DNA from 4 places in the Streptosporangium sp. DT93 genome. Region 3 is predicted to be linked to each of the others. Evidence: riboswitches for the same ligand, from Rfam matches in the RefSeq annotation. Region 3 holds a riboswitch; each other region holds the start of a gene.
The links. A riboswitch is a leader RNA that binds a small molecule or an ion and turns the genes downstream of it on or off. The one in region 3 is predicted to bind cyclic di-AMP.
Positions count from the first base shown of each region.

Region 1: another riboswitch for cyclic di-AMP. It lies ahead of ACLQ2R_RS38640 (CHAP domain-containing protein); the one in region 3 lies ahead of ACLQ2R_RS09555 (C40 family peptidase).
Region 2: another riboswitch for cyclic di-AMP. It lies ahead of ACLQ2R_RS31480 (coiled-coil domain-containing protein); the one in region 3 lies ahead of ACLQ2R_RS09555 (C40 family peptidase).
Region 4: another riboswitch for cyclic di-AMP. It lies ahead of ACLQ2R_RS24255 (C40 family peptidase); the one in region 3 lies ahead of ACLQ2R_RS09555 (C40 family peptidase).

Region 1 is NZ_JBNCLF010000034.1:51,009-53,199, reverse strand. It holds gene ACLQ2R_RS38645 (oxidoreductase) at 1-75, shown strand, start outside; cyclic di-AMP (ydaO/yuaA leader) riboswitch at 610-748, shown strand; gene ACLQ2R_RS38640 (CHAP domain-containing protein) at 768-1,484, shown strand.
Region 2 is NZ_JBNCLF010000018.1:136,519-138,709, forward strand. It holds gene ACLQ2R_RS31475 (serine hydrolase domain-containing protein) at 1-159, shown strand, start outside; gene ACLQ2R_RS31480 (coiled-coil domain-containing protein) at 215-1,189, opposite strand; cyclic di-AMP (ydaO/yuaA leader) riboswitch at 1,193-1,329, opposite strand; gene galT (galactose-1-phosphate uridylyltransferase) at 1,401-2,191, opposite strand, start outside.
Region 3 is NZ_JBNCLF010000003.1:372,435-374,625, forward strand. It holds gene ACLQ2R_RS09550 (3-isopropylmalate dehydrogenase) at 1-529, opposite strand, end outside; cyclic di-AMP (ydaO/yuaA leader) riboswitch at 673-898, shown strand; gene ACLQ2R_RS09555 (C40 family peptidase) at 938-1,498, shown strand; gene serA (phosphoglycerate dehydrogenase) at 2,140-2,191, opposite strand, start outside.
Region 4 is NZ_JBNCLF010000012.1:34,211-36,401, forward strand. It holds gene ACLQ2R_RS24250 (DUF1905 domain-containing protein) at 81-371, shown strand; cyclic di-AMP (ydaO/yuaA leader) riboswitch at 788-944, shown strand; gene ACLQ2R_RS24255 (C40 family peptidase) at 1,078-1,635, shown strand; gene ACLQ2R_RS24260 (hypothetical protein) at 1,717-2,191, shown strand, end outside.

The DNA.
Region 1 (2,191 bases), on a different contig from region 3:
GCCGATCCGGCGGTGGCGGCGCGCCTGTGGGAGGTGTCGGAGGAGCTGACCGGCGTACGGTTCGCGGAGTCCTGAAGGCGGCCCTGAGCCCTGCCCGGGCATCGCCGGATCCGGTGCCCGGAAGGGCCTCGCGAGGGGTTTGAATAGGTTTTGAATAGGTTTACGAGGGGGTCGTCCGGCGCTCCCCGAGTTTTTACCATCGAAGGCCAGTTCGATGAAACGCGCCCTCGGTGACGTCCGGGGCGGGCGTCCCGGCACACCTCCGGAGACCTCTGCCCGCGCGAGGGGGAGTCGGCGTACCACGACCGGATCGCCGGGGGCAGCGGGATTCCTCGCCCGGCCGACCGGAAAAGCCCGGCCCCGGAAAGGGGCACGCGCAGGTCGCGGGAAGGGCGATCCATTCCCCTCCCCCGGGGGCGGAATACCCCTCCCTACCCTCCTGACCAGGGCCTACTGCCACGTGAAGGCAATATGTCTTGCTTGTAATCGTCTGTCCGGATGACGTAAGTTCATCCCGTTCATGGCAAATGTCTAGGTCTATCCAGGTCTGAGCATTGCCGTCACATTGCCCGACCGTGTCTCGTCGGAGCGGACCCCCTCCGCCCCCGGTGAGCACGGCCGCCGAATCCGCGAGGTCTGCGGAACCGGGGAACCACGTTCCTGGGGTGAATCAACGCATCCGTGCGTCGTAGGGCACTTCCCAGCCCGAACCCGTCAGCTAACCCGGTAGGTGGAATGGAAGCGACGCAAGGAGTCGAACCCCCATCATGACCGAGCACACCCCCACCCCCACCCGCACCCCCACCGCCCCCCGACTGGCACGCATCCTGCTCAGCGCCGCCGTCGTCCTGGCCGCCGGGGTCTCGGGCCCCGCCGCACTGGCCGACGACCACACCTCCCTGACCCCTCCCGCCGACACCAGGACCGCGGAGGTCTCGCAGGACGCCGGATCCGCCACCCCCCTGGAGATCGCGGCCCAGCGGCTTCCCAAGGTCACGGCCGCGCAGGTGCTGAACCTGGCCGCGCAGCAGATCGGCGTCCGGGAGAACTCCATGGGCGGCGGGACCAAGTTCCACCAGTGGTACATGTCCTCCCCCCGTGCCCAGGAGACCGCCGCCCGCGACGGAGGCAACATCTACGGCTACGCCAACGCCCCCTGGTGCGCGATGTTCGTGTCCTGGGTCGGCGAGATGGCCGGCATCCGGCCCACGATGGGCTGGGACGCCTACACCGTCACCCACGCCAAGTGGTTCGCGGAGAACGGGCACTGGGGCACCGTCCCCACCCCCGGCGCCGTCGTCTACTTCGACTGGCAGCAGGGCAAGAGCATCGACGGGATCGACCACGTCGGCTTCGTCAAGCAGGACAACGGGGACGGCACGATCACCACGATCGAGGGCAACACCGGCAACGGTGACGTCGAGCAGCTCGTCCGGCCCGTCTCCGAGGTCGTCGGCTACGGCTACCCGGTCTACGCCGGCTGACCCCTCCCATCCCCTCCCGACCGGCCGGGGTCTTCACCCGGCCGGGACGCACCCGTCGTCCACCGTGCCCGCCCATGACCGCCCATGACCGCCTGCGCCTGCCTGTGACCGCCCGTGCCCGCCGTCCCACCCACCAGGGAGGCGGGCCTCGCCGTGCGCGCCCTCCGGCCCCCACGCGGCCGTACGGGATCCCGTGCGCGTGAGCCGTACCACCCCAGCGCCGGCCACACCCCGCGGGTACGACGACACCCTCGGGCACGACGACACGCGGACGCCGACCGCAGGGCCGGGCACGACCGTACGCGGGCATGACCCGTACGCCGGGCATGACGGCAGGCGGGCACGGCGACAGCGAGCACGACGGCACGCGGGTGCGACGGCACCGCGACCGTACGGGGCATGGCGGCATGATGGCACGAAGGCGGGGCCCCGCGCTGGATCACACCCGGATCGGCCCCGGGTTGGGAGCGCGAAATGCCCTGACTGTATGCCCGTGTGATGGGAGCGCTCCCAAAACCCTATATGGGATGTATATCACCATTTAGGGCCTCTAGACCCCGCAAAACGCCTCGCATGTAACGGTTACGTTTCGGCGTATTGACGTGCTGGACGCCCATCGTCCACTCTTCGTGGGAGCGCTCCCAAAGCTCATTGAGGAAAGACCACATCGTGAGACCGCGTTGTCGGGGCCGGTGAGCGATGTCATC
Region 2 (2,191 bases), on a different contig from region 3:
CTGGTCCTCGCCCTCACCGTCGCCGCGATCGGTGTCACCGTGAGGGCCTGGCGGTGCGCGGGCGTCCTGGCCCGCGGCCATCAGGCGGTCGTGCTGGCGGGACTGCTCGCCCTCCTGTGGTTCTGCCGGCACTGGAACCTGCTCGGCTGGTACCTGTGACCACTCGACCGCCCTGCTCGGCGGACTCCGGTACGAGGTCTCGTCTGGAGTGGCACTAGTACATCGAGATGTGCGGGTGGTCGAAGTGGTTGGCGGTGACGCCGCCGCGGTTGGACATGCCGCGCCAGCCGGAACCGTGGTTGATGCGCTGGCGCCAGATCACGTACTTCACGCCGAGCCTGGCCTTGTTCTTGAGGGCCCAGGCGGCGATCTCGTCGCCGAGCCTGAGGTTGGCGGCCGAGGGCATCGAGCCGCCGGCGCTCATCATGAAGTCGCAGGCGCGGCCCAGCGGGTGCTCGCCGCCGTCGTTCTCGGCCCGGTAGCAGCCGACCGAGTACGGCAGGTCGAAGCGTTTCCTGATCGCGTCACGCATGATCCGGGTCCGGTCGGTGATGTTGTCGGCGCCCACGGGCAGCTGCGGGGCCCAGCTGCCGTCGGAGCGGCGCCCCGAACCCTGGGTGATCAGCCGGTCGATCTTGTTCTTGATGTCCTCGATGACGTCCTCGGCCTTCTCGCGCTGCTCCTGGACCTCCTTGGCCTCCTTGGCGATCTCGTCGGCGAGCCGGGCGGCCGTCTCGGCGGCCTTCCTCCTGCGCTCGACGCTCTCGGCGAACCCCTTCAGCCGGGCGCTCTGCTCGGCGGCGAGCTGCTCCATCAGCGCCGCCCCGCTCAGGTCCTCGGAGAACAGCAGCGAGGGCAGGCCACCGATGCCGCTCTGGTACTGGAGCTGGATGATGGCGTCGACCTGCCGCTCGTTCTCGCCGTAGACCTCCTCGGCCCTGCGCAGGTTCTGCCTGGCCACGGCCTCGCCCTTCTCGGCCTTGCCGAGGGACTCGCGCGTGGCCGCGTAGTTCTCGATCAGCGCGTCGACCTTCTTGTTGAGCTTGACCAGGTCGGCACGGAGCTCGGCCTCGGACGGCTTGGGATCGGCGCTTCCGGCGGTGGGGGCGCCGAGGGTGAAGGCGACGACCGAGCCCAGGCAGAGGGCCAGAGCGGCATGGCGGCGGAACGTGGGGGGCGGGGCCGCCACGTACTCTCCTCTCCTTCCGCCTACCGGGTTAGCTGACGGGTTCGGGCTGGAGGATGCCCTTCCACCGAAGTGGTTTCACCCCAGGTGCGGTGGTTCCCCGGCTCCCGGGCGACGCGCCTGGGATTAGGCATATCGGCTGCTACAGCCGATGTGGGAAGGATAGTAGTGGTAAACCCCAGGTCACGCGACCTCAAACGATACTCATCGGTGATCAATTCGTGATAATGGAGCGCAGGAGATGTGCTGTCTGCTCGGGCAGCACGTCGTTCACGAAGGCACCCATCGCCGACTCCGACCCGGCGAGATACTTCAGCTTGTTCGGCGCGCGGCGGATGCTGAACAGCTCCAGGTGCGCGTACGACAGGTCCCGGCCGGTGGTGACCGGCGCCTGGTGCCAGGCCGCGATGTAGGGCATCGGCATGTCGAAGAGCCCGTCGAGACGGCGCAGCACGTCGGTGTAGAGCGGCCCGAACGCCGCCCGCTCGGCCGCCTCCAGACCGGCCAGGTCCGGGACCCGCCGGTGCGGGTAGAGGTGCACCTCGACCGGCCAGCGCGCGGCGGCCGGGACGAACGCCGTCCAGTGCTCGTTGGAGGCCACCACCCGCACCCCGGCCTCCCGCTCGGAGGCCAGGACGTCGGCGAACAGGTCGCCCCCGGTCCGCTCCCGGTACCGCCCGGCCGCCGCGAGGGTCAGCCTGGTGCGCGGGGTCACGTAGGGGTAGGCGTAGATCTGCCCGTGCGGGTGGGCCAGGGTGATGCCGATCTCGGAGCCCCGGTTCTCGAAGCAGAACACCTGCTCCACCCCGGGCAGGGCCGACAGCTCCGCCGTACGGTCGATCCACGCCTCCATGACCAGCTCGACCCTCTCGGGCGACAGGCGGGAGAACGAGGAGTCGTGCTCGGAGGTGAAGCAGACCACCTCGCAGCGGCCGGCCCCGGGCCGGATCTCGCTCAGCCCGCCCGGCTGCCGGTACTCTCCCGGCTGGTCGGAGAACGAGGGGA
Region 3 (2,191 bases):
GGCGCGACAGGGCCTTGTCGAAGGCGTAGCGCACCACGCGCTCGACGCCGTACGCGGTGTTGAGCGACTCCTGGGTGGCGATCTCGTGCGGGGTGCCGTGGCGCATCACGCCACCGGCGCCGGCGTAGGGCCCCTCGGTCCCCTCGCGGACGACGACCATGTCGATGTCCTCCGGCCGGGCCCTGCCCAGGGGGGTCTCCACGCCGGGGAAGAGCTTGACCGGCCGCAGGTTCACGTAGTGGTCGAGCCGGAAGCGGAGCTTGAGCAGCAGGTCGCGCTCCAGCACGCCCGGGGGCACGCTGGGGTCGCCGACCGCGCCGAGCAGGATCGCGTCGTACCCGCGCAGCTCCTCCAGGACGCCGGCGGGCAGCGTCTCGCCGGTCTCGTGGTAGCGCTTGGCGCCGAGATCGTAGGTGGTGGTCTCCACCTTCGTGCCGACGGCTTCGAGGACCTTCAGCCCTTCGGTGACGACCTCGACCCCGATCCCGTCCCCGGGGATGACCGCCAGGCGGATGTTACGCGAATCCATGCCGTCACCCTACCGGGCCGTCTCGATGCTTGAACACCGGTCTCATTCCTCGGACAGATTTTCCATCCGAGCGACTTTTGATCGTTTTGCCCATTTTTAGTCTATATTGACCGTTTCATGGTGTTTGGTTATGGTCCTCATCGTTCAGATTCATGCCTAATTCGTCCGGATCATCCTTATCGATGCGGACGAAGCCGGGGAACCACTCTTGCCGGGATCCGTCCGGGCCCGGGAATCCCGCTCCTGACCGGAGCGCGTTCCCGTACGCCCGGCAGGTCCCTCGGGGCGAGTCGGCGCGCTCCCGCGCCGTAGGGCGGCCTCCACGCCCGAGCCCGACAGCTCACCCGGCCGGCCCCATGGAAGGAACGAACGATTCTGTACGGCACAGTCTGCTCTCGCGTCGCGTCCGTGCTCGTCGCCGGGACCGCGGTGCTCGCGACCCCGGCCGCGGCCCACGCCGTGACACCGGCCGCCTCGCCCCTGCCCGCCCCCGGGCCCGCCGCGCTCGGCATGCCCGCCCTGAGGGGAGCGCTGAGGGCCGCGTCCCTGCGTCCCGCCTGGCAGAAGGCCCTGAGCTGGGCGATGTCCAAGCGCGGCACGCCCTACTCCTGGGGCGGCACCGGCCGCGGCGGCTTCGACTGCTCGGGGCTGATGCTCCGCGCCTACGAGGCGGCCGGCATCACGCTGCCCCGCGTGTCCTCCGACCAGTACGAGGCGTTCTCCGCGAAGATCGCCTGGAAGGATCTGAGACCGGGGGACCTGGTCTTCTTCAGCGGCCTCGGGCACGTCGGAATGATCACGAAGCCCGGGTACATGGTGCACGCCCCGCGCAGCGGGGACGTGGTCAAGGAGGAGCGGCTGAGCTCCTGGCGGCGCGCCGCCTTCGCCGGCGGGGTGCGCCCCGACCCCGAGGGGGTCGAACTGGCCGAGCGCATCGAGCGCGCGGCCGGACCCCTCGCCGGCGGATGACCCCCGGCCCGTCACGGGACCCGGTGGCGGACGACCCGCCGTCCGTCATCGGCGGACGACGCCGTCTCCCACCTCGTGCGGCGCCGTTCGCCGCCGGCGGGTGACCCCGCCCGTCCGCCCGTCAGCCGCGGGTGGGCGAGCCGCCGTTGTCGCGGCGGTCCAGAGCGGTCTGGAGGGCGTCGACCGCCTCGTTCTCGTTCTCGTCCGGGCGGTTCCAGGCATACATCTCGTACATGGCGGATCTCGTCTCGGTCGCGTGTGAGCGGTGAAGGTGGCCGAGACTCCGGTCAGGACTCGGACCGGGCCCGATGCCGCGGTCCGGGTCACGGACCGGCGGACGGAGGGTTCACAACCGGCGAGGGCCACGGACACCGTGGCGGGCCGCCGGCCTGCCCCTGTCAGGCCCCGCCGCGGCGGGTGAACGGTACGAACACCCGTCGCATCTCCGTTCAGGGTACCCGGCACCGCGGGGAGCGTCTCGCCCCGCGTACACACTTCTCACATGCCGAGACGGCGGACGGGTGCCCGCCGGGCCCGGTCCCAGTGGGGCGGGCGTCGGCCGAACCCCGGCCCGGCCGGGTGTGGCGGGCACCGCTGCGGCCCCGTCCCACGTGGGTCGGGGCCGCAGCGCGACTCGTCCGTCAGTCGGTCAGGTCGACCGAGCGGCCGCTGTCGGCGCCGATCTCCGCGCCG
Region 4 (2,191 bases), on a different contig from region 3:
GGGAGTCATCCTCATGGACCACCGGCCCCTCCGCGTCCGCGGGGGGTACGCCGCGACACACGACCCGGGAGACGACGACCATGCCCACGCCCACGACCCCGCAGCCGCTCGACCACATCTTCACCGCCCCGATCGAGAAGGACGGCACCTTCGCCACCTTCGTGACCGTGCCGGACTCGGCCGAGGTCCTCGGCACGAGGCGGGCCGTGAAGGTCGCCGGGACGATCGACGGCCACCCGTTCACCGCCACGCTCATGCCCTCGGGCTCCGGCCCGCACTGGCTGCCCCTGCGGGCGGAACTGTGCAGGCTCATCGGCAAGCACGCGGCCGGCGACGAGGTGGCGTTCCACCTCGACCGGAGGCTGAGCTGACCCGCCGGTCCCTCGCGGGCCCGGGGCGGTGTCTTCCCCGGATCCGGCCGGCCGGGTTTTCCGCCGAGCCGGAACGGGGGCACGGCGACCCGGGCCAGGGCCCTCCCGGGGGATCACCGCGGAAGAAGGCGCGGTGTGATGAAGATAACAAAAATCGTGATTTCCGAGGGCGCGAGTCCGGTGTGACGAGAGTCATATCTCGATCGCATAAATAGGCATCACGCAGCGGTAACGGTGAGATCAAGATGCCTTCTCGATCCCCCGTTTCGAGGAACCCTTTGCCGAAACGTGGCGATCGGAGTAACTTCTGGCTGCGCGACGTGCAAGCCATGCCGCCGCGGTGAACGACGGTCTTCGGGCCGTCTGCCCCAGAGAAATCCAACCGGCCACCGTGCCCCCGCAAGGGGCGACGTCATCGCGGTGGCCCGCCGAATTCATGCAGCCAGGAGCATGGAACCGGGGACCCAGAAGGCCCCTAACGGTGGCCAGGGGTGAATCGGCACATTTGTGTCGTAGGGCATCTTCCAAGCCCGAATCCGTCAGCTAACCCGGTAGGCATCAGTGGAAGCACCAAGGAGAAATCCTGTCTACCACCCCGCGCAACCCCCGTCTGTCACGCCTTTTCCGCCTTTCCCTGGGCGGCGTCGCCCTTACGTTGACCGCCTCGGCCGGAGCGGTCACCCTGGGACCCACCACGGCGCAGGCGATGACGGACAATCCCCCTGAGATTCTGGTCAGCGGCACGACCGGCGTCTCCGAGCAGGCCTCCGACACGGAGGCGGCGAGCGCCGGGGGTGCGAAGAGCACCGACCGGATCGCCAGGAACGTCAAGGTCAAGGCCAGGACGAAGAGGGCACCGGCCACGGCGAAGAAGACCGGGACGAGCAGGGCGGCACTGCAGAAGGTCCGGGCCGTCAAGGCCGTGACGGAGGCCAGGAAGCAGGTCGGCGATCCGTACCGGTGGGGAGCCTCCGGTCCCGGCGCGTTCGACTGCTCCGGGCTCGTCCGCTACGCCTGGCGCAAGGCGGGGGTGTCCCTCCCCAGGATCACGCAGAGCCAGTACCGGTCGATCAGGAAGAAGGTCTCGTGGAGCAGGCTGCTCCCCGGTGACCTGCTGTTCTTCAGCGGAAAGGGCCACGTCGGCATGTACGTCGGCAAGGGCAGGATGGTCCATTCGCCGAGTAGCGGCAAGACGGTGCGGATCGTGAAGCTGCAGGGCCACTACAGGTCCACCTTCGCGGGAGCGGTCCGTCCCGGCGTCTGACCCCGGGCGTCGCGACAGCGGCCCCGTCCCCCTGCCCGGGGGACGGGGCCGCTTCCGCGTGTTCGGCTACCATCGGCTCACATGTCCGTCCCGAACGGGTCCCCGCCGCGCGGATCCGTCCCGCGTGGATCCGTCCCGCGCGGACGCCGCGCCGTGCTCGCCGGGACGCTGGCGCTGCTGAGCGCCGGCCCGCTCACCGGCGCCGGGCCCCTGCCCGCCGGCCTCCGCGACCTCTGGCCGGACGGCACAACCGTCGTCCGCGGCCGGGACTCCGTGGTGGCCGGCCACCACGTGCCGCCCGCCGTCCTGCGGGACCTGGCCGCCAGGGCCGACCGGGCCTGCCGCACCGTCGCGGCCGTCTGGGGGCCGGTACGCGCGGTGGTCCTGTTCCCGGCCACCGACGCCGAGGCCGCGGCGCTCGCCGGGGCGCGCGCCACCCCCGCCCCGGCCTCGCTGGCCGCCCTGGCCACCGCCGACCGGGTCGTCGTCCTGCCGTCCGGCTACGCCAGGCTCACCGAGACGGGCCGGGACGTGGTGATCACGCACGAGCTCGTCC